DNA from 3 places in the Streptomyces sp. NPDC021622 genome. Region 2 is predicted to be linked to each of the others. Evidence: riboswitches for the same ligand, from Rfam matches in the RefSeq annotation. Region 2 holds a riboswitch; each other region holds the start of a gene.
The links. Region 2 has a riboswitch for cyclic di-AMP ahead of AB0G47_RS16705 (C40 family peptidase). Riboswitches for the same ligand answer to the same signal wherever they lie in the genome.
Positions count from the first base shown of each region.

Region 1: linked by a shared signal. The riboswitch ahead of AB0G47_RS14735 (NlpC/P60 family protein) and the one ahead of AB0G47_RS16705 (C40 family peptidase) in region 2 are both predicted to bind cyclic di-AMP.
Region 3: linked by a shared signal. The riboswitch ahead of AB0G47_RS32875 (M23 family metallopeptidase) and the one ahead of AB0G47_RS16705 (C40 family peptidase) in region 2 are both predicted to bind cyclic di-AMP.

Region 1 covers NZ_JBFACK010000006.1:305,347-312,995, forward strand. The annotation lists gene AB0G47_RS14725 (NlpC/P60 family protein) at 1-589, opposite strand, end outside; gene AB0G47_RS14730 (hypothetical protein) at 909-1,262, shown strand; gene AB0G47_RS14735 (NlpC/P60 family protein) at 1,325-2,536, opposite strand; cyclic di-AMP (ydaO/yuaA leader) riboswitch at 2,544-2,700, opposite strand; gene pcrA (DNA helicase PcrA) at 2,982-5,486, shown strand; gene AB0G47_RS14745 (M23 family metallopeptidase) at 5,542-7,134, opposite strand; gene AB0G47_RS14750 (alpha/beta fold hydrolase) at 7,431-7,649, opposite strand, start outside.
Region 2 covers NZ_JBFACK010000007.1:273,623-281,271, reverse strand. The annotation lists gene AB0G47_RS16740 (8-amino-7-oxononanoate synthase) at 146-1,288, shown strand; gene AB0G47_RS16735 (DUF397 domain-containing protein) at 1,307-1,531, opposite strand; gene AB0G47_RS16730 (helix-turn-helix transcriptional regulator) at 1,541-2,401, opposite strand; gene AB0G47_RS16725 (ATP-binding protein) at 2,675-3,136, shown strand; gene AB0G47_RS16720 (LysR family transcriptional regulator) at 3,125-4,036, opposite strand; gene AB0G47_RS16715 (LysE family transporter) at 4,166-4,792, shown strand; gene AB0G47_RS16710 (DUF6328 family protein) at 4,770-5,303, opposite strand; gene AB0G47_RS16705 (C40 family peptidase) at 5,402-5,875, opposite strand; cyclic di-AMP (ydaO/yuaA leader) riboswitch at 5,879-6,045, opposite strand; gene AB0G47_RS16700 (hypothetical protein) at 6,410-6,718, opposite strand; gene AB0G47_RS16695 (ATP-dependent Clp protease proteolytic subunit) at 6,726-7,382, opposite strand; gene AB0G47_RS16690 (hemerythrin domain-containing protein) at 7,498-7,649, opposite strand, start outside.
Region 3 covers NZ_JBFACK010000019.1:197,484-205,132, forward strand. The annotation lists gene AB0G47_RS32855 (DUF4041 domain-containing protein) at 1-975, shown strand, start outside; gene AB0G47_RS32860 (leucine-rich repeat domain-containing protein) at 1,490-2,104, shown strand; tRNA gene AB0G47_RS32865 (tRNA-Met) at 2,217-2,290, shown strand; gene AB0G47_RS32870 (PP2C family protein-serine/threonine phosphatase) at 2,427-3,653, shown strand; cyclic di-AMP (ydaO/yuaA leader) riboswitch at 3,875-4,022, shown strand; gene AB0G47_RS32875 (M23 family metallopeptidase) at 4,034-5,116, shown strand; gene AB0G47_RS32880 (aldo/keto reductase) at 5,258-6,202, shown strand; gene AB0G47_RS32885 (PrsW family intramembrane metalloprotease) at 6,203-7,543, opposite strand; gene trmB (tRNA (guanosine(46)-N7)-methyltransferase TrmB) at 7,603-7,649, opposite strand, start outside.

The DNA.
Region 1 (7,649 bases), on a different contig from region 2:
GCAGCCGCTTTGCGGAGTCCAGCTTTCCGTTGACCGTCTTCTTGTGCTTCCTCAGCTCCGCCTGGCGGGATTCGAGGCGGTCGAGCGTGCCGTCGGCCTCGCTGTGCAGCTGGTCGATCTCCTGGAGCTGCTTGCGTACGCCGCTGACGGCCGAGGCCTGGCGGCTGCCCGCACGGTCGGCGAGCGCGGCGCGCTCCAGGAACTGGTCGGGGTCGGAGGAGAGCGCGAGCTGGACGGCGGGATCGATGCCGCCGCTGCGGTACTGCGCCGCGGCGATCGAACCGAGGCCCTCGCGCGCCGAGTTGAGCTTCTCCGTCTTGCGGGCCGCCTCGTCGCGCAGCTCGCCCAGGGACTCCTCGGCCTTGTCCGCCTTCTCCTTGGCGCCGTTGTACTTCTCGGCGGCGATCTCCGCCTCGCGGTAGAGCGCGTCGACCTTGGACTTCACCTCGGTCGGGCTGAGCCGGGGGTCCGCGTGGCCCGTCCCGTCGAAGGCGGTCGCCGTGGCGGCCCCGGCGAGGGCGAGGGTGGCGGCGGTACGGGCCGTACCGCCGCTGAGCGCGCGCTGTCTGGGCTTGCGGTGAGCTGCCACGAGGGGGCTCCTTAGGGTCCGGCGACGGCCCGCACAGGGGGAGCGGACCGCCGCCGGGTTTCTCGGCGGTGGTGTCCGACTGCCGCCCCTGGTCCGGACGGCGGTGGGGAGCCGGTCACCTGACGAAGGACGCTAAACCTGACCGTCACGGGTTGGTGACGGAATGTACGCAACTGACGGAAGTGCTCCGGCCGGTGGCCGTATGTGGCCGCGCGCATCGCGTGGCCGCACAGCCTTCGTACAGGCCCCTGACCGATGCGCCGCTTGTGGCCCACCTGGGTGCCGAGCGGTGGTATGGCCCCGGCTAGGCTCCGGATCCATGGACGTACTCACCCATGTCTTCGTCGGTCTGCACATCATCGGTATCGCCTCCCTGCTGGGCGGCTTCCTCACCCAGATGAAGCAGATGGGCCAGGGCACGGCCCGCTTCAACCCCGCGATGCTGCACGGCGCGCTGACCATGCTGGTCACCGGCGTGATCCTGGTGGGCCTCAACCAGGCGGACGACAACCCGGTCAACAACCTCAAGATCGGCATCAAGATGGCCGTGCTGATCGTGATCCTCGCGCTGGTCTATGTGAAGCGGGACGAGGAGAAGGTCGACAAGGGCATGTTCGGTGCGGTGGGGCTGCTGACCACGGCGAACATCTTCATCGCGGTGCTGTGGACCTGACCACCGCAGGAAAACGGCCCTCCACGCGCGCGTGGAGGGCCGTTTTCCTTTGCGTGTGACGGTTACGCGGGGCGCACCACGCTGTGGATCGGCATGTAGTAGATCGACTCGACGCGGACGTTCGTGCCCGGCTTCGGGGCGTGGATCATCTTGCCGTCGCCGATGTAGATCCCCACGTGGCTGATGTCGTCGTAGAAGAACACCAGGTCACCCGGCTTGGCGTCGGCGGTTTTCACCGTCGTGCCGACCTTCACCTGGTCCCACGTGGTGCGCGGCAGGGAGATGCCCGCGGCCTTCCACGCGTCCTGGGTGAGACCGGAGCAGTCGTAGGAGTCGGGGCCCGTGGCACCCCACACGTACGGCTTGCCGATCTGCGCCTCCGCGAAGGCGATGACCTTCGCGGCCTTCGTCGCGTAGCCGCTGTCGGTGTCCCCGGAGCCGGTGCCGGTACCGGTGTCGGAACCGGTGTCCGGGGTCTCAGTGTTCTCGTCGGTCCCGTCGTTCTGCTGCTCTTCCTCGCGCTCCTTGGCGGCCGCCTCTTCCGCCGCCTTGCGCTTGGCCTCCGCCTCGGCCTCCTGCTTGCGGGCCAGTTCGGCGGCCTTGCGCCTGGCCTCTTCTTCCTTCTTCTTCTCGATCGCCGCGAGCCGCGCCTTCTCCTCGGCGGTCAGCTCGGAGAGCAGCGTCCGGGCCTTCGTGAGCTTGTCCTGGACGGCCTTCTTGCTCGTCTTCAGGTCGTCCCGCGAATCGCTCAGCGTCTCCAGGGACTTCGCGGCCTTCGCGCGCTGCTTCGTCGCCGACGCCTGCTGCGTCTGGTAGTCGTCGACGGCCTTCTTCTGGCGCTCGGTCAGCCGGTCCGAGAGATGGTTCTGGTCGAAATACCCCTGCGGGTCATCGGCGAGCATCATCGTGGCGGTCTCGGAGACGGCGCCGGTGCGGTACTGGGCCGCGGCGAACGAACCGAGCTCCTGACGGGCCTCGTTCAGCTTGTCCGTGCGCTGGGCCACGTCGTCCAGGAGGGTGTCGACCTTCTTGCGCTGCTTCTCGGTGCGCTCCTTGGCCGAGTTGTACTTCTGGGTGGCCACGCCGGCCTGCTGGTAGAGGTCGTCGACCTTCTTCTGGACCTCTTCGAGACTGGGCTTCTGTGGCGCCGAGGGGGCCGCTTGGGCGCTCTGCGACAAGAGGGCCACGGAGGTGAGGGCCGCCGTCGTGATGCCGATGGCGGGAGTGGTGCGTATTCCGGCAATGCGGGTCCGCGGCTTGCGGTGCGACGCCAAGGGAGGCGACTCCTTCCGTAGACCGCCTACCGGGTTAGCTGTCGGGTTCGGGCGGGTGGTTCGGAAGGTTGCCCTACAGTCCCGTACTTCGTACGGGACCGATTCACCCCAAGGTCTTGGTGGGTCCCCGGCTCCGAGGAGGTCGGACTCGGCGGAGGCCACCCGTTCCCGGCGGGGTTCGCCGGTGGAAGTACGAGCAGCCCGCGGAGCACGCTAGCCAACTCGTGTGGTCCGTGTGAAGGTTGATGTTCGATATGCCCGATACATTTTCGTGACTTTACGAAGCTCTTGACGCGGGCACGCCGTGCCGTAGCGGAGCGTCACCGCCCGCGGGCGGGGCGTGAGGGGTCTCCCCTGCTCGAGCGGAGCCGAGAGCTTGGGGAAGGATCGAGGTGGCCGGAACCCGGGGCGGGTTGTCAGTGGGGCCGCCTAGACTCGGGAGGCGATGAGCAGCCTCTTTGATGACAGCTTCCTGGCGGACCTCCAGCCCTTGCGGGCATCGGAGGGGGAGCCCCCGCCGCCGCCCGAGGACAGTGCTCCGGAGCCCATTCCGGATGATCTGTTCGACGGGAAGTTCGACGCGCCCACGCCCCGGGACGCGCACTACCGCGGCGGCGCGCCCCGCCCGGTGATCGACCCGGCGGCGCTGCTCGACGGTCTGAACGAGAACCAGCGCGCGGCCGTCGTGCACGCGGACTCCCCGCTGCTCATCGTGGCCGGCGCCGGCTCCGGCAAGACCCGGGTCCTGACCCACCGCATCGCCCATCTCCTGGCCGAGCGGCATGTGCACCCGGGACAGATCCTGGCGATCACGTTCACGAACAAGGCCGCGGGCGAGATGAAGGAGCGCGTCGAGCAGCTCGTCGGGCCGCGCGCGAACGCGATGTGGGTGTCGACCTTCCACAGCGCCTGCGTCCGCATCCTGCGCCGCGAGTCGAAGAAGCTGGGCTTCACCTCCTCCTTCTCGATCTACGACGCCGCCGACTCCAAGCGGCTCATGGCGCTGGTCTGCCGTGACCTGGACATCGACCCGAAGAAGTTCCCGCCGAAGTCCTTCAGCGCCGAGGTCTCGAACCTGAAGAACGAGCTGATCGACGAGGAGACCTTCGCAGGACAGGCCGCGGACGGCTTCGAGAAGACCCTCGCCCAGGCGTACGCGATGTACCAGTCGCGGCTGCGCGAGGCGAACGCGCTCGACTTCGACGACCTGATCATGACGACGGTCCACATGTTCCGCGCGTTCCCGGACGTCGCCGAGCACTACAGGCGCCGCTTCCGGCACGTGATGGTCGACGAGTACCAGGACACCAACCACGCGCAGTACGCCCTGGTGCGCGAGCTGGTCGGCCCCTCCGGAGGCGAGGGGGACGATCCGGCCGAGCTGTGCGTCGTGGGTGACGCCGACCAGTCGATCTACGCCTTCCGCGGCGCCACGATCCGCAACATCCTCCAGTTCGAGGAGGACTACCCGAACGCGACGACGATCCTCCTGGAGCAGAACTACCGCTCCACGCAGACGATCCTCACCGCGGCCAACGCCGTCATCGAGCGCAACGAGAGCCGCCGCCCCAAGAACCTGTGGACCAACGCGGGCGCGGGCGCGCGCATCACCGGCTATGTCGCCGACACCGAGCACGACGAGGCGCAGTTCGTCGCCGACGAGATCGACCGGCTCACCGACGCGGGCGACGCGAAGGCCGGCGACGTCGCGATCTTCTACCGGACGAACGCGCAGTCGCGTGTCTTCGAAGAGATCTTCATCCGCGTCGGCCTGCCCTACAAGGTCGTCGGCGGTGTCCGCTTCTACGAGCGCAAGGAGGTCCGGGACGTCCTCGCGTATCTGCGCGTGCTCGCCAACCCGGAGGACTCCGTACCGCTGCGGCGCATTCTGAACGTACCCAAGAGGGGCATCGGCGACCGCGCGGAGGCGATGATCGACGCGCTCTCGCAGCGCGAGAAGATCTCCTTCCCGCAGGCGCTGAAGCGCGTCGACGAGGCGTACGGCATGGCGGCCCGCTCGGCGAACGCCGTCAAGCGTTTCAACACGCTGATGGAGGAGCTGCGGACCATCGTCGAGTCCGGCGCGGGCCCGGCCGTCGTCCTGGAGGCCGTGCTCGAACGGACCGGCTATCTCGCCGAGTTGCAGGCCTCGACCGACCCCCAGGACGAGACGCGCATCGAGAACCTCCAGGAACTGGCCGCCGTGGCCCTGGAGTTCGAGCAGGACAGTGGTGCGGCGGGCGAGACGGGCGCCGAGACGGAGACCGAGGCGGAGGGTGCGGGCGCGGGTGTCTCCGGTTCGCTCTCCGAGTTCCTGGAGCGGGTCGCGCTCGTCGCCGACTCGGACCAGATCCCGGACGAGGACGACGACGGCTCCGGTGTCATCACGCTGATGACCCTGCACACCGCCAAGGGCCTGGAATTCCCCGTCGTCTTCCTGACCGGCATGGAGGACGGCGTCTTCCCGCACATGCGCTCCCTGGGCCAGGTCAAGGAGCTGGAGGAGGAGCGCCGTCTGGCGTACGTGGGCATCACGCGCGCGCGGGAGCGGCTGTATCTGACGCGGTCCTCGATGCGCAGTGCCTGGGGCCAGCCCTCGTACAACCCGCCCTCGCGCTTCCTCGAAGAGATCCCCGACGCCCATCTGGACTGGAAGCGGACGGGGTCCGTCGGCGCGCCGGCGTCCTCCGGACCCGCGGCGGGCATCACGTCCTCCCTGTCGTCGTCGCGCTCGCGTGCCGGCGGCGCACAGGGCTTCGCCACACGCCGCGCCACCGAGAAGCCGGTGGTCTCGCTGGCGGTCGGTGACCGGGTGACGCACGACCAGTTCGGCCTCGGGACCGTGGTCGGGGTGAAGGGCTCGGGTGCGAACGCCGAGGCGACGGTGGACTTCGGAGAGCCCAAGCCGAAGCGCCTGCTGCTGCGGTACGCGCCGGTGGAGAAGCTGTAACGCCGGGGGCGGCGGCCGGAGTTGCGTCGGTCGCCGCCGCGGGTCGCAGCCGGAGTTACGTCGGGTCGAGGTCGTGGCTGCGCAGCCACGGCAGCGGGTCTATCGCCGAGCCGCCGCCGGGACGCACCTCGAAGTGCAGATGCGGTCCCGTGGAGTTGCCGGAGTTCCCGGAGAAGGCGATGACGTCGCCCGCCTTGACGGGGCCGCTGGAGATCTTGTGTGTGGAGAGGTGGCAGTACCACGTCTCCGTGCCGTCCTTGGCGGTCACTATCGCCATGTTTCCGTAGGCGCTGTTCCACTTCGTGGAGACGGTGCCGTCGGTCGCGGCCATCACTTCGGTGCCGTACGACACCGGGAAGTCGATTCCGGAGTGCGCCGACATCCAGTTGATGCCTGCCTGGCCGTAATAGGCGCTCAGCCCCTGCTGCTTGACCGGCAGCGAGAACTTGGGGCGCAGGCGCTCCTTGCGTGCGGCTTCCTCGGCGGCCTTCTTCTCGGCGGCCACCTTCTGCGCCTTGAGGTCGATGCGTTCCTGGGTGCGGCTCGCCCGGTCCGCGAAGTCGCCCGCGTCCGCCGAGAGGTTCTCCAGCTGCGTGTCGAGCTTGTTGTTGGCCGCGGAGGGCTTCACCGACGTCGGGTCCGGGGCCGTGGCGGCCTGGGTCTCCTTGCCGTCGTCACCGCCGAAGCTGCCCACGGAGGCGGCGGCGATACCGGCGACGCCCATCACACAGGCCGAGGGCACGGCCACCGTGAGCAGGGCGGAGCGCTTGGCGGGGGTGCGGCGGCGGGTCCGCGAACGGGAGCCGCGGGAGCGGTCCATGACCGGCGGCTCGTCGTCGTCGGTGTCGCGTCCGAAGCTCGGCTCGATCGGGCCGAGCGGCTCCGCGGGCGCCTCGTCCGGGGTGAACTCGTGTTCGGCGGGGGCGGGTTGGGCGTACGGATCGGACGCGTAGGAGTCGACCGGGGTGTCGGCCGCGTACGCCGCGTGCGCGTAGGCCTCTGCGGGCTCGGAGGGCTCGTACGGATCCAGGGTTCCGTGCTCTTCGACAAGCGCCGTCGTGTGCGCCTCGGTTGCCCCGTACGTCTCGTGTGTCCCGGTCGCTCCGTACGCCGCCTCGTGGCCGCCGGAGTTCCAGGCCGTCGCGTCGTACGCCCCGGTGTCGAAGGGCTGCGCCTCCCACTGGCCGGTCTGCTGCGGCTGGTTCCAGGCGGTGGAGTCCCACTGCTCACTGGCGTCGGGGCCCGGCTGGGCGGGGATGTCCGTGGCGAGCGTCTGGTAACCGCCGGTCGGCCACGCGGCGCTGGTGTCGTAACTGCCCGTCTCGTAGCCGTTCGCGTCGTACGCGACCTGGGGCTGCGCGGCGTACGGGTCGTAGCCGAGTGTCTGCTGTGTCCCCGTGGTTGACCACTGGCCGGTGTCGTACTGACTGCCGGGCATGTCGCCGAAGAGCGGGTCGGAGGCGAAACTTCCGGTGTCGGGATTCGCCGTGTCGTAGCCGCCGGTGGTGGTGAACGTGCCGGTGGAGTAGCCGTCGTACCCGGTGTAGCCGCCGTGCTGCGTGCCCTGGTCGTACGACGCATAGGGCGCGTAGTCGGCGGGTGCCGAGGCCGGGGGAGTGGGGGTCCCCGACGGGTGACGGTCGTTCACCAACTTCTCTTTCGCCTCGGCAGCAGGGGGCAGAGCAGTGCGGTGACTGTACCCGGCGGTACGCGGGCGCGACAATCTTCGGCAGGTTTCCTGATCTCAGGAAACGGGCATTCGGCCGCCTTTCGGCGGACTGTGGGCACAGCTTTGGCCCTGCGTTCGAGAAGCGTTCGACGAATCGTGGTGAACGCGGGGCGTGGGAGCCGCTGCTGAGGTCGCCGCGCGTGCCGCATTTACGTCACCGCGTGCCGCTTCATGCCACCGCGCGTGCCGCCTTCACATCGCCGCGCCTGCCGCCTTTACGCCACCGTCAGTCCGTTCAGTCCGCCCGCGCCCCGATCTCCCGTGGCCGGCTGGTCGATGGCCTGGCGGATTCCGGTGGCGACCGCGGGATGCACGGGCAGGGCGAGGTGGCCGATGCCCGAGACGCGTACGTTCTCCGCGATCAGGTCGGGATGGTCGATGCAGGCCGTTTCCAGGGGGATCATCAGCCGGTCCAGGTCGCTCCAGAAGCTCAC
Region 2 (7,649 bases):
TTTCCAAGGAGAGTTCGCACAACAGAAACGCTTTGAGGTGTGGGTATTGCCACATCCTGGCCTGGTGGCCGGACGGCTAGGGTCTGTGCACTGTCTACAAACGCACCGTCTGCAACCGGCCCTGACCATGCCCCGGAGGAATCCCATGGCGAGCTCGCCGTTCGACTGGATCGACGAGCAGGCGAGCCTGCGCGCACGGGCCGGACTCGTCCGCACTCTGCGTCCCCGCCCCGCCGACGCGCCTGGCCTCCTCGACCTGGCGAGCAACGACTACCTGGGCCTGGCGCGGCACCCCGAGATCACCGAGGGCGCGGCGGCCGCGGCGCGCCGCTGGGGCGGCGGGGCGACCGGATCGCGCCTGGTGACGGGATCCACCGAGCTGCACGCGGCGCTTGAGCGCGAACTTGCCGAGTTCTGCGGTTTCGAGTCCGCCCTCGTGCTGTCCTCCGGATACGCAGCGAACCTCGCCGCGGTCACGGCGCTCGCCCCGCACGGCTCGCTGATCGTCTCCGACGGGGGCAATCACGCCTCGCTGATCGACGGCTGCCGTCTCGCGCGCGGCACGACCCAGGTGGTTCCGCACGCCGATCCCGCCGCGGTGCGCAAGACCCTCGACGGCCACCGCGGCCCGGCGGTCGTCGTGTCGGACACGGTCTTCTCGGTGGACGGCGACGCGGCCCCGCTGGCCGAACTCTCCGCCGCCGCCGGTGAGTTCGGTGCCGGGTTGATCGTCGACGACGCCCACGGCCTCGGCGTGCTCGGCGACGGCGGCCGCGGCGCACCGCAGGCGGCCGGGCTCGCGGGCAGCCCGCACACCGTGGCCACGGTCACCCTGTCGAAGTCCTTCGGCAGCCAGGGCGGCGCGGTGCTCGGCCCCGCCAAGGTCATCGACCACCTGATCAACGCGGCCCGCACCTTCATCTTCGACACGGGGCTCGCCCCGGCCGCCGTCGGTGCCGCGCTGGCCGCGCTGCGGCTGCTGCGCGCCGAGCCCGAGCGGGCGGCGCGGGCCCGCGCGGTCGCGGCCGAGCTGCATGAACGCCTCACGGCGGAAGGTCTGCAGGCGGTGCGTCCCGACGCGGCCGTCGTCTCGGTGCGCGCCCCGTCGCCGGAAGCCGCCGTGCGCTGGGCCGCCGACTGCCGCGGCGCGGGCCTGGCCGTCGGCTGCTTCCGTCCGCCGTCGGTCCCGGACGGGATCTCGCGGTTGCGGCTGACCGCCCGTGCGGATCTCACCGGCGCGCAGATTGCCGATGCCGTACGAGTGATCAGCCGCACCGCACCCCGGTAGTCACCGGGGGTCCGCCCGTCACCGGAGGCCGTGGACGAAGGCCTCCCAGGTGGCGTGCGGGAAGAGCAGGGCGGGCCCTGCGGTGTGCTTGGAGTCGCGCACGGCGAGCAGTCCCGACTTCGGCCCTGAAGTCAGCGGGGCTGTCTCGACGCAGTTGTTCATTCCGTTGCTGTGGCTGCTGCGCTGCCACCGTGCGCCGTGCAGAGACGTGCTGTCGGAAACGTACCGAGGCAGGGCAGTCATGGTGCCTCCTTACGCGCCGTCACCTATCCCGGCGATGTGATCCGTTGATTCCTCGGGTGAAAGTGCTTGTCCTAGAAGGGAGTTGAAGGCATCCGTGTATGCCTGGAGGTCTTCTTTCCGTTCGAGGTAGAGGCTACTCGTCAAATGGTCGAGAACAACCACATCCAGATCAGCAATGTTCGGAAATGAGAAGATAACGAAAGAACCGAGGAGTCCCTTGTGCTCTCCCGCGGCGAACGGCAGCACCTGCAACCGCACATGGGGCAACTGTGCCGCCTCCTGTAACCGCTTCAGTTGCCCCGCGAGCACCTGCGCCCCGCCGATCTGCCGGTGCAGCACCGATTCGTCCAGGATCACGCTCAGTCGCAGCGGCCGTCTCGCGCGCAGCACGTCCTGGCGGGCCAGACGCACCTCCACCAGCGCGTCCACCTGCTCGTCCGGCAGGCCGTCCAGCGCGGCCCGGGTCACCACTCGCGCGTAGTCGGGCGTCTGGAGCAGACCGGGCACGACATTGGTCTCCAGGGTGCGGACGCGGCAGGCCTGTGATTCCAGACTGATGAAATCGCGGTACGCCGGTGGCAGCAGCCCGCGGTAGGCGTGCCACCAGTGGTGACGCCCGCCGCGGTCGTCGGCGCCCGCCAACGCCACCAGCAACTGACGGAGTTGGGCATCCTTCACCTCGTACGCGTCGAGGAGGAGATGTACGTCCGCGGCCTTGACACCGCTACGCCCGGTCTCGATCCTGCTCACCTTCGACTGGTGCCAGCCGACCCGGCTCGCGGCCTGGCCGCTGGTGAGCCCCGCGAGCGTGCGCAGAGCGCGCAGTTCGGCGCCGAGCTTGCGGCGGCGCACCGCGGGACCGTGCTGCATGTCCGTCTCCTTTCCGACGGAGCTTCCCTTTTTCCGGCCTCCCCACGACCTCTCACGGGCGACAGTAGAGGAAGTGCCGGTCTCGCGCCCAAATACGGTCTGCCGTAGCAGAGTTCACCGCTTTGAGCGACAGATATATGCACATCTCGGTGGATCGCCACACGTGAGGGGCCCAGTAGTGGCAGTCTGGCGCGAAGCACCATTCCGGGACTGTCCTCGTGTCTTCCGCTACGAGTCGGAGTCCAGTCCCGGTGGGAAAGGGACAGCGTCGCCATGGCAGACCTTCAGGAAGCATCCGTCACCCTGCCGAGCGATCCTGCCTCGGTCCCCGCGGCCCGGAAGTACGTGTCGAACGTCCTCACGGAGTGGGGCCTGCCCGGCGACGCGGAAGTGGCCGACACCGTCCGGCTCATCGTCTCCGAACTGGCAACCAACGCCGTGCAGCACACCCTGGGGCAGTCGCCCACCTTCACCGTGGGCATCGAACTGGCCCGCGAGGAGCAGCTGCGCATCGGCGTCACCGACAGTCACCCCCGCTACCCCAAGCGGCTGCCCGCCGCGGTCCAGCAGGACAACGGCCGCGGCATGGTGATCATCCGCTGGCTGACCGCCGAATGCGGCGGCAGACTTTCGGTCACCCCCACCCCCGAGGGCGGCAAGACGGTCTGGATCGCGCTGCCGTGGACGGGGGCGGTCCGGGGCGAGGTGCCGTCGCCCTCGACCTCAACCCGCTGAGCGCCCGAACGCCCCACGGAGCAGGGCCCGGAAGGTGTCGGCCGCCGGATGCGAACCGTCGGTGCGGTGGACGACCGAGATCGTACGGCGGAGGCTCCCCGGCTCCAGCGGCCGGACCCCCACCGGGGTGGCCGCCGTCCGTGCCACCATCTCCGGTACGACGGCGACGCCGAGGCCGGCGCTGACCAGCGCGCACACCAGCGCGTAGCCCGGAGTCTCGACAAGCACCGAGGGGGTCGCCCCGGCCCGCGCGAGCGCCGACTCCACGCCGTGCCGGGGCGGATGCGTCGGCGCCATGCTGATCAGCGGCTGCCCGGCCAGCTCGGCGAGCGGCAGCCGCGACGAGAGGCCCGCGAGCGCGTGCCCGGGCGATGTCACCAGGACCAATTCCTCGACCAGGACCGGCTCCGCGCTCACGGAGGCGGGCAACGGCACCGGATCCGACGGCTCATAGGTGTGCGTGAGCGCCAGGTCGACCTCGCCCGCCGCCACGGCCGCCACACCGAGCGGCGGCTCATAGCCCCGCAGCGTCAGCTCGATGTCCGGATGGGCACGGCGGAACGCGGTCAGCGCGGGCGGCACGAGATGGATCCCTGCCGTGGTGAAGGTCCCCACGCGCAGCCGGCCGCCGGACAGGCCCGTCAGCTGCGCCAGTTCGTGCCGCGCCCGCTCCATCTCGTCCAGGACCCGGCGCGCCCGGGCCAGCAGCAGCTCGCCCGCACCGGTCAGCCGCGCCCCGCGGTGATGCCGGACGAGGAGCGGGGTGCCCGCCTCCCGCTCCAGCTTGGCCAGCTGCTGGGAGAGGGCGGGCACGGTGTAGCCGAGGCGCTCGGCGGCGCGGGTGATCGACCCGGCCTCGGAGACCGCCACCAGTGCGGCGAGCCGCGTCGGGTCGTACATGGTGTCTCCCGGTGCAGGTGCTGACGCCGGGTCGGCCCGGCCGTCGACGTGGGGGTAAACGCCTGCTTAAGGCAGGCCCAGGATATTCCACATACCTGCTGAAGGCAGAAGAACGGCAGGCTGGGGGCCATGGACGCACAACTGGTTGCCTTCACCGGAGTCGCCGCGGGCATGGTCGCCATGCCGGGCGCCGACTTCGCCGTGGTGGTGCGCAACGCCCTCGCCTCCCGCCGCGCCGGGGTCACCTGCGCCATCGGTGTCGCGGGCGGGCTCCTGGTGCACACGGCGCTCGCGGTGGCCGGGGTCGCGGCGGTGCTCGCGGCAGTGCCGACGCTCTTCCGGGCGCTGCAGATCGTCGGCGGCGGCTATGTGCTCTACCTGGGCTACCGCGCCCTGCGGTCGGCGGCGCGGGCGCGGCGGAGTGCCGGTGCGCCCGGGGAGGAGGCGACGGCGGTGGGGGGCAGCCTGCGGCAGGGGTTCCTCACCAATGCCCTCAACCCCAAGGCACCCATCACGTTCCTCAGCGTGCTGCCCCAGTTCGTGCCCGCGGGCAGTCCCGCGATGCCCAGGACCCTGCTGCTCGCGTCCATCGTCGTTGCGCTCGCCCTGGTGTGGTTCCCGGTCGTCGCGCTCCTGGTGGACCGGCTCGGCCGCCGGCTGCGCCGGCCGCGTACCGCCCGGGCGATCGAGGGCGTCACCGGCGGCGCGCTGAGCCTCCTCGGCCTGGTGCTGCTCATCGAGGCGGCTCTGGCGTGACGTCCGACCGTGCGGCCGTGCGGCGCGCCAGGCGGGGGAGTACGCCGGGGAGCACGCCCCACAGGCCCCCGCACACGAGCAGCGTGCCCGCGCTCGCGATGATCCCGCCGGTGCGGCCGACCGCCACGTCCACGACCAGGAGCACCGATCCGGCGAGGGCGAACATCAGGACGGCCAAGCCGGCCCTGGCGAGATGCGAAGAGACCCGCACGATCAGCGGCTTGGACTTCTGCTGGAACAGCGCCCGGTGCACCGCGGCCGGCGCCGTGAACAGGGCCGCCGCAAGGACGGCGAGCAGCAGCGTGGTGACGTAGGTGGCGCGCTGCACGTCGTCCAGGGACGGGAAGCGCGGCGTGAAGGCGAGGGTCAGCAGGAACGCGAAGAGGATCTGCACGCCGGTCTGCGTGACCCTCAACTCCTGGAGAATCTCGGAGAAGTTGCGGTCCGCGCGCTCGAACGGCGTCTCGTTGCGGGTGTCGTGAGCGGCGTGGGAGGCGTTGTCGTCGGCCATGCCGCACGAGTATCCGGGTCGGCGCGCTCCACGCGTGGCGGACGCGCCGGGCGACGGCGCGCCGGCCGAGGAGCCGGCCGCCGCCGCCCGGCGGCAGGTCAGCGCACCCTGCCGTACGAGACGCTCTTGGTCCAGATCTTCTCGAGCCGCACCACGGTGTTCGACTTCGGGGCGTGCCAGATCCGGCCCTTGCCCGCGTAGATGCCGACGTGGTAGACGTTCCGGCCGGAGTGGAAGAAGACCAGGTCGCCGCGGGAGCGGTTGGACGCGGAGATGTGCCGGGTCCTGTTGTACTGCTGTGCGGCGGTGCGTGGGAGCTTCTTGCCGGCGCGCTTGAACGAGTAGAGCGTCAGGCCCGAGCAGTCGAACCGGTTGGGCCCCGTGGCTCCGTAGCGGTAGGGCGAGCCCTTCTTGGACGCTGCGATCTTCAGGGCCTTCGTTCCGTGTGTCGCGGCCTGGGCCTCCGTCGTGAGCCCTGGGGCCACGAGGGTGCCGCCGACGACGGCGAGCGTGAGAGCCGATGCGCAACCGGCCCTGGTGAGCAGCGACGGAACATGATTCAGCGCGGTCATGCGCAACCCTTCGTCAGCCGCCTGTGAAGGATGACCTGTCGGATTCGGGCTGACAAAGTTGCCCGGCCGCGGTGTGCGGCTTCACCCCAAGGGCCGTTGTCCGGACCTTCCGGACCGACCCGTCGTGCCTGGGTCCTCCACTCCTGCCGGTGCACCGATGTCGACCGGGCATCCGGGCGGCGGCAGGACTCGGCGTCCGCCCGGACCGCCCCGCCGCTGTGGCGGGGGCTTGTCGTCGGAAGGGATCTTGACCCGTCAACGGCCAGAAAACCGAGCCGAAACGGCGTTTTGTGAGGCTACTCACGGCTGAACCGTTCAGGTGGACAACGCCGGATAAGGGCACCCTTCGCAGGGCTCGACGATCGCTCTACCAGCAGCGGAAGGAGTCATTCCGGCCGTCGCGTACACCGCTGACGCAACTGTGGCCGACCCCGTTGACGACGACCTGCTACGCCGAACGGGGTAGCCCGTCTGGTCCGTTTAAGACCGGCCCCGGACGCTGCAGACCTGCCGGGCAACCGACTTGAGGGGGGATCAGGGCGCCGAAGGGGGCGGCACGGTGACCCGGCAGGACCGCCGCTCCCCGTCGAGCACGCGCAGCGCCCGGGCCAACGTCGGTGCGTGCACGGCACTCTCGCCCCGCTGGTGCATCAGCGTCAGCGCGTCCCGCAGCGCGGTGGCGCTGGCGACCAGGGCCTGGGCTGCGCGCAGTCCGCCGTACGTGTCGGACGCGCGGGCGGGGTTGATTCGGCCCAGCAGATCGACCACTTCGAGGTACCGGTCGATCAACTCGCCCTCGGCGCGGGTCAGTGCGGGCAGCGGAGGCAGTTCGGGCGGCAGCATCACCGGCTCACCTCGCGTCCTGGGTACGGAGCGAGTCCTTGCTGCCGCGGAGCGAATCCTTGCGGCTGGGGATGATCCGGTCCACCAGGCCGTACGCGAGCGCTTCGGGCGCGCTGAAGATCTTGTCCCGCTCGATGTCCGCCGAGACGCGCTGCGGGCTCTGTCCCGTGTGCCGTACGAGGAGTTCCTCCAGGAGCGCACGGGTGCGCTGGAGTTCGGCCGCCTGAATCGCGAGGTCGGAGGTCTGGCCCTGGATCGGCTCGGTGATCGAGGGCTGATGGATCAACACCCGGGCGCCGGGGAGCGCGTGGCGCTTTCCGGGGGTGCCGGCGGCGAGCAGGACCGCGGCCGCCGACGCGGCCTGGCCCAGGCAGGTCGTCTCCACGTCGCAGGTGACGAACCGGATCGTGTCGTAGATCGCCGTCATCGCGCTGAACGAGCCGCCGGGGGAGTTGATGTAGAGCGAGATGTCGCGGTCCGGCGCCAGGTATTCGAGGTGCATGAACTGCGCCATCACGTCGTTGGCCGAGGTGTCGTCGATCGGGGTGCCCAGGAAGACGATGCGCTCCTCGAGCAGCTTCGAGTACGGATCGAGAGTCCGCTTTCCCGAGCTGGTGCGCTCGGTGAACTCGGGCAGGACGTAGCGGGCGGACGGTCGGTTCATGGCACGTCACTCCTCTTCCCGGGGCCGGATGCGCCGCCGTTGCTTCCTGTAGAAAATGTACAGGACGTACGTAACGTGGGAGTGGGTGACGCACCCGGTGAGTGAGCGGGGCCGGTCAGCGCATCGCCTTGCGTACGGCGTCACGCGTGCGGTCGATCACGGTCGCGACCGGCGTCACCGCGACGTTCTTCAGCGCGGTGTCCGTACCGGGGTGCGGGCGGGTCGGCGCGATGGCCTCCGCGGCCCGCACCGCACGGGCCAGGTTCG
Region 3 (7,649 bases), on a different contig from region 2:
GCGGTCGCGTACAAGAATGAACTCGCCGAGCTCAAGGACAGGTACAAGACGCTCGCCCGCAATGGCGGGGCCGTTCGCAAGGCCACGCACTGGACCGTCAACGGCTCTCTCTCCGAGGGCCGGAAGATGGTCCGCGACTTCTCGAAGCTGATGCTGCGCGCCTACAACGCGGAGGCAGATGCGGCAGTGCGCGGAATGCGCCCGCACCGGCTGGCCTCACTCGTCGACCGGCTCACGAAATCCCGCGAAACCATCGCTCGTCTCGGCAAGACGATGCAGATCGAGGTCACTCCCGAGTACCACCGCCTGCGGGTACGTGAACTGGAGCTGACCGCGGACTACTTGGCCAAACAGGAGGAGGAGAAACAGCGGCGCAGGGAGCTGCGTGAGCAGCAGCGCGAGGAGGAGAGGCTGCGGCGCGAGATCGAGCGCGAGCGCGCCCGGCTGGAGAAGGAGCGCCGCCACTATCTGAACGCCATGCAAAGCCTCCGGACGTCGGGGACGGCCGACGCGGCCGCTCTCGCGGAACTGGGCGAGAAGCTGGACGAGATCGACGCCGCCGTCGCGGCGGTCGACTTCCGCGAGGCCAATGTCCGTGCCGGATACGTCTATGTGATCTCGAACATTGGCGCCTTCGGCGAGAACATGGTCAAGATCGGTCTAACCCGGCGGCTCGACCCCATGGAGCGCGTCAATGAGCTCGGTGACGCGTCCGTTCCGTTCCGCTTCGACGTGCACGCGCTGATATTCAGTGAGGACGCGGTGGGCCTGGAGCGGAAGCTCCACCAGGAGTTCGAGGGCCGCAAGGTGAATCGGGTGAATCTGCGACGGGAGTTCTTCCACGTCAGCCCCCACGAGGTCCGCGACGCCCTCGCCCGCTACGCGGGTCAGCACTTGCTGGAGTTCCACGAGGACGCGGATGCACCCGAATGGCGCGCAAGCGGGCGCCCTTCCATCACGCCACCCCAGAGCTGAACCAGCACAAGAGCGCCGACCGCCACGGAGGCAAGTCCGTTGGAACGTCGTCTCTTCCACCGCGCCGCGATGTCTCGCGTAAGTGCTCCGGCTGGCGGCGACCGTTCCTGCGATTCGGCGCATCACTTTCCTGGCTGGGGTTGGAATCTGCAGGTCGTAGGCCAGCACATGCGTGAGCGGTTGTGGGTTCGAGTCCCACACGGTCTACCTCCGGCAGGTCGGCGGAAAGCCTCGCTGACCTGCTCTTCAGCGCCCTGCTCGGTTTCTCCGGGTGGGGCGCTTCTGCGTTGGGCCGGCCCGGCACGGGTGCAGTTCCTATCGTGTGGCCATGACCCATGAGGATGGACCGCGGGCGTTTGAGAATCGCTACCCCGAGGGGGCGGAGGCGGCCGGTGCGCCCGTGAGGACGCAGGATCGGTGTGCGTGTTTCGGGCGGGGCCGCGCGCACTCGGGAGGGCAGGTCGAATTTCATCCCGAGGTTCAGGACACTTCGGCCCCGGGCTGGCTGCATCTGTTGGAGCTGATCGACGAGGCGGCGGCAGACGGCAGAGAGGAGTTTCGTCCGCTGCCGGAGCTGAGCCCCGAGGAGCGCCGGCAGATAGTCACGCTCCCTCCGGAGATCGCTCGGCTGACCGAGGTGAAGCGCCTGGTGGTGTACGGCAGCAACCTGGTTCGGATTCCGCCCGAGATCGGCGCCATGACCAGCTTGAAGGGGTTCAGCTCCTACACCTCACATCGGCTGCACTGGTTCCCGTACGAGATCACCCGGTGCTCCCGGCTGGTCGACAGCACCGTCAGCACGCGCTCGATCTTCGGCAACTACAAGTTCCGCCCGCCCTTCCCGCAGCTCCAGCCGCCCCGGGACTCCACGGCCGGCATCGACCTCGAGCACCTTGACCCCGCCCGCTGGGGCACCACCGGGCTCCGCACCTGCAGCGTCTGCGACGAGCCTCTCGACCGGCGCGGACTGCATCAGGCCTGGATCTCGCTCGCCGTCGCCACCGACGTACTGCCGCTCCTCGTCAACGCGTGTTCCGCCGAGTGCGTCGAAGGGCTTCCCACGGGAGCAAGGGGATACCTCCCCGACACGCACCGAGGTGGTGCTGTCGACCAGCCCGCACCGGGATGACACGGAGAAGGCCCTGACGCACGCCGAGAACGCCTGGCGACCTGCGGTTTCGCTCCTCCCGTCAACCGGTTCGCTTTTATCCCGCCACATGGCGTACTGTTCATTTCAACGGCGCGGGGTGGAGCAGCTCGGTAGCTCGCTGGGCTCATAACCCAGAGGTCGCAGGTTCAAATCCTGTCCCCGCTACTGAAGTCCGAAGGCCCGGATCCAGATCTTGGATCCGGGCCTTCGGCATTCCCCCGGCCATGTCATCTGTGTCATCCGGTCGGCCCACACCGCTCGCAGCCCGCCGCCGCTGCGGGAAACCTGGACAGGTGCGGTCATGGGGCTGGTCCCGGGCGCGGACATCGGCGGGAGACGAGCGGTGGGGCAGCGAGGAGGACGTCCGAGAAACCCCTCAGAGGGGTCGGACACGAGTCCGGACGTCACCCACGAACGGGCTCTCGTGCGGGCCCTCCCGTGGTTCCTGCTGGTCATCGGGGTCGTGTACGACATGTCGACCCCTCCGGAGTTCACCGCGGCGCCCCTGTTCACCGCCGCCCCGCTGATCGCCGCCCCGTTCTACTCGCTCCTCAGCACCGCCCTCATCGGCGCCGCCTCCTGCCTCGCCGTGCTCACCCTGCACTTCGGCAACAGCAACACCACCGACGTCGAGGCCGTCACCGAGCTGCTCACCGTGGCGACCGTCGCCGTGCTCGCCGCCCTCATCAACCGCGTCGTACGCCGCAGCGACGAACAGCTCGCCTCCGCCCGCTCCATCGCGGAGGCCGCCCAGCGCGCCGTGCTGCCACAGCCGGATCACCGGATCGGAGGGCTCGACATCGCGGCGCGGTACGAGGCCGCGGAGGCCGACGCGTTCATCGGCGGGGATCTGTACGCCGTGCAGGACACCCCGCACGGCGTACGCGTCATCGTCGGTGACGTACGCGGCAAGGGGATGGGCGCGGTGGCGGCCGTCGCCGTCGTCATCGGGGCGTTCCGGGAGGCGGCCGAGCAGGAGGCCACCCTGGAGGCGGTGGCGCAGCGCCTGGAGCGGGCGCTCGCGCGGGAGGGCACGCGGCGCGAGGGGCTCGACGCCTTCGAGGGGTTCACCACCGCCGTCCTCGCGGAGATCCCGCGCGGCGACGGAGTCATCCGCATCCTCAACCGCGGGCATCCCGAGCCGCTGCTCCTGCGCGGCGACGGACGGCTGTGCGTGCTGTCCGCGAGCGAGCCCGCGCTGCCGCTCGGGATGGGCGACCTGGGGGTCTGGCCGGACCGCGCCGACGAGGCGGAGTTCCCGCCGGGGGCGATGCTGCTGCTCTATACCGACGGGCTCTCGGAGGCGCGGGACATCCGCGGCGAGTTCTACAACCCGGCGGCCCGGCTCGGCGGCCGGATCTTTCCAGGACCCCACGGTCCGGACTCGCTCCTTGCGACGCTGACCGAAGAGGTGCGCCGGCACACCGGCGGGGGAGGGACGGACGACATGGCGCTGCTCGCGGTGCGGCGGCCGGACTCCGGCGACGCACCGGAAGCTGCCCCGCCCGATGTCACGGGCCGTGACTGAATCGCATCACTCCGCATAACAACTGACGTACTGTCAAGGCGATGTGAAGGTCCGGTGTGTGAAGAAGTACGGTCAACTCGCCCCGTTCCCGCCCCTGGTGTCCCGTTAAGTACAGGCCAACGGCGTTAACGATCAGTCGGAACGGCTTGGAATACGGCCCTGCCGTCTATTAACGTTCGATAACGCAGCGCGGTAGTCCCAGCCGTCACTCGAGTCGGCTCCGTGCGCACACGCCTAATCCCGCAAGGGAGCCGGGGAACCACCAACTTGGGGTGAATCGGGCATCTGTGCATCCGTGCCAGGTGTTCGTAGGAGACCTTCCTGCTCCGAACCCGTCAGCTAACCCGGTAGGCGAGAAGGAAGGAAAGGAGTGCGCCCCAGTGGCGTCCAACCGGCCTGCCCCCCAAGCCGTTTTCGTGCCGAATGACGACAACTTCGGTGCCCACGACGACGAGCCGTGGGAGGAGTGGAATCCGACCGAGGAGTCCATCCGTCCCGTTCGCGGCAGGCACCGCGTCCACAAGAAGGGCGGCGGCGGGCTCGCCCGCAGCTCCACCGTCCTCGGCGTGGGCGTCATCGCCGCCGTCGGCGCGGGCGGCATCGCCACCGCGCAGGGCGGCAAGCCCCCGGTCTCCATCGAGATGCCGGACATCTCGGCCGTCACGGACTCGCTGCCGGAGGCCAAGTCCCTTCCCGGCGTTGGCTCCCTGATATCCGACGACTCCGACTCGGGCTCCTCCGACGCCGGCGTGACGACCGCCGCCGCTCCGCTCACCACCGCCGGTGTCAGCACCGCCGACGCCGAGCAGGGCACCACCGACGCCGGTGAGGCGCTGCGGGCCCGCATCATGCAGCAGGCCGAGAACCAGCAGGACCAGGCGGACGACGCGGTCCAGAAGGCGGCGGAAGAAGCCGCCGTCAAGAAGGCCGCGGAGCAGGCCGCCGCCGAGCAGTCCGCGGCCGAGAAGAAGATCGCCGCCGAGAAGGCCGCCGCGAAGAAGAAGGCGGAAGAGGAAGCCCGGCGCAAGGCCGAGGCGGAGCGCCTGGCCAAGCTCGCCAAGAGCTACACCCTGCCCCTCAGTTCGTACACGCTCACCAGCACCTTCGGGCAGGCCGGCTCCATGTGGTCCTCCGGCTACCACACCGGCCTCGACTTCGCGGCGCCGACGGGCACGCCCCTCAAGGCGATCCACTCCGGCACCATCAAGGAGGCCGGCTGGGCGGGGTCGTACGGCTACCGCACCATCCTGGAGCTCGAGGACGGCACCGAGATCTGGTATAACCACCAGTCCTCGATGGGTGTCAGCGCCGGCCAGAAGGTCACCACCGGCGACACCATCGGCCGCGTCGGCGCCACCGGCAACGTGACCGGGCCGCACCTCCACCTGGAGATCCACCCCGGCGGCGACTCCACCGGGGTCGACCCGGCCGCCTGGCTGCGGGACAAGGGCCAGTCGCTCTGAGGCACCCCCCTGTGACTCCGGCGGTCCTGGCGGCAACCCCCCGACGTCAGGGCTGCCGGCTCGGCATGCCCACATCCGGCAGCGCGGAACTGACATCCCGCTGTACGGAATGCTGGGATCCGTAAGGGTGTTGAGCCCCGTATGACTTCTCTACGCAAGCTCGGCCCGTCCGACCTCGAGGTCTTCCCGCTCGCCCTCGGCGGCAATGTCTTCGGCTGGACGGCCGACGAGGCGCAGTCCTTCGCGGTGCTCGACGCCTACACCGCGGCGGGCGGCAACTTCGTCGACACCGCCGACGTCTACTCGGCCTGGGCGCCGGGCAACAAGGGCGGCGAGTCCGAGACCGTCATCGGCAACTGGCTCGCCGCGCGCGGCCATCGCTCCGACGTCGTGATCGCCACCAAGGTCGGCGCCCACTCCGACTACAAGGGCCTGTCCGCGAACACCATCAAGTCCGGTGCCGAGGAGTCGCTGCGCCGGCTGCGCACCGACTACATCGACCTCTACTACACGCACTTCGACGACCCGACCGTCCCCGTCGAGGAGATCATCACCGCGCTCGACGACCTGGTGACGTCGGGCAAGGTGCGCGCGATCGCCGCCTCCAACCTGACCGCCGAGCGGCTCCAGGAGTCCATCGACTTCTCCGACCGCGAGGGCCTCGCCCGCTACGTGGCGCTGCAGCCGCACTACAACCTCGTCTCCCGCGGCACCTACGAGGGCCCGCTCCAGGAGGTCGCGTCGCGCTCCGGCCTGGCAGCGGTGCCGTATTACGCGCTCGCCTCCGGCTTCCTCACCGGCAAGTACCGTCCGGGCGCGCAGGTCGACAGCGCGCGGGCCGAGGGCGCGGGCAAGCACCTGGAGACCGACCGTGGCGTGAAGGTGCTCGCCGCCCTGGACGAGATAGCGGCCGCGCGCGGCGCCGAGGTCGCGACCGTGGCCCTGGCCTGGCTCGCCGCGCAGCCGACGGTGGCCGCGCCGATCGCATCGGCCCGCACGGTCGAGCAGCTGCCCGCGCTGCTCGCGGTGGGCGATCTTGAACTGACGGAGGCCGAGGTGACCGCGCTGACGAAGGCCTCCGCCTGATCAGCCGCGGTAGGGGTTGTACGGGGCCGGGTAGGCGGGATGTCCCGCCGCCGGCCCGGCGTACGCGTATCCCTGCTGATGGGGAATCCGGTACCCGTACGGCGGCGGCATCGGTACGAGCACGGGTGCCGTCGCCCGCGCCGCGTAGGCGAGCGCGGGCCTGGCCAGTTCGCGGCGCGCCCACAGCGCGTGCAGCAACTCCCGCTCCCGTACGACGAAGTCGGCGCCCGCGCGGCCGCGTCGGCCCCGGTGCCGGAGCAGGGCGAGTGACGTCGCGTACGCCTCGTACTCCGCGACCGTGCGCGCCGCGGCCTTGCCCTGCATGTACGAGGCGTAGTCGCGGGCGATGGTGCGGGCGCGCATCGTGCCGAGCGCGTACGGCTCGGGCGGCGTGAGCCAGCCCGCGAGCGCGTACGCGGGCAGCTCGGTGCGCACCACGCGCAGGCCGCGCTGCCTGAGCCAGATCACCAGCCAGGTCAGCAGCCCGAACGCGGGCAGCATGAAGAGCGCGTACACCGCGAAGAAGCCGTACTCGCCGAAGGTCGTCGAGCCGTTCCACAGGGCGTGCAGGCCCATCGCCAGGAGCAGTCCGGCGAGCGGAAGGAGCACGCGGCGCAGCCGCCCGCGGCCGGTGCCGAGCGCGGTGAGGCCGAAGCCGATGCCGGTGAGCACGGTGAACAGCGGGTGCGCGAAGGGCGACATGACGATGCGTACGAAGAAGGTCGCCGCCGTCACGGACGCGAGCCCGCTGCCGCCGTTGAGCTGGTCGGTGCCGAACGCGCTGCCGAGATAGAGGATGTTCTCGGTGAACGCGAAGCCGGTGGCGGTCACTCCGGCTATCACCACGCCGTCGAGCACGCCGGTGAACTCGCGTCTGCGGAAGAGGAAGACGAGCAGGACGGCCGCGGCCTTGGCCGTCTCCTCGACGATCGGCGCTATGACGGTCGCGCCGAGGGTGTCCGCGCTGCTCGGGTCGGCGGTGGCGGTGGCTATCCAGCGGGTCGCGAAGCTGTTCGCGACGATCGCTATGAGGGCGGCGGCGCAGGCGCCCCAGGCGAACGAGAAGAAGAGGTTCCGCCAGGGTCCCGGCTGTACCCGGGACAGCCAGCGGAAGGCGGCTATGAGCAGCGGCACGGGCAGCGTGGCGAGCCCGAGCCCGACCAAGAACCCCTCGGTGCCGGTCTGTTCGCGTACCAGGGCGAGGATGACGAGCCCGGAGAGGGCGAGCAGGGTGACCAGCGCGGCGGCGCGGATGGCCCGCCGCTGCCACCAGCGCGCGTGGCGCAGCCCGGGGGGCCCCGCCGGGGGCATGGGGTGCGCGTGCGGAGAACTGGTGGCCACGCCGTTGACCCTAACGAGGGACAGGGGTGGCCCGCGACGGTGCGTTTTCGCCGGGGCGGCTACTGGTCCTCTGTTACCCGGCGGAACAGCAGGTCATGGACCACGT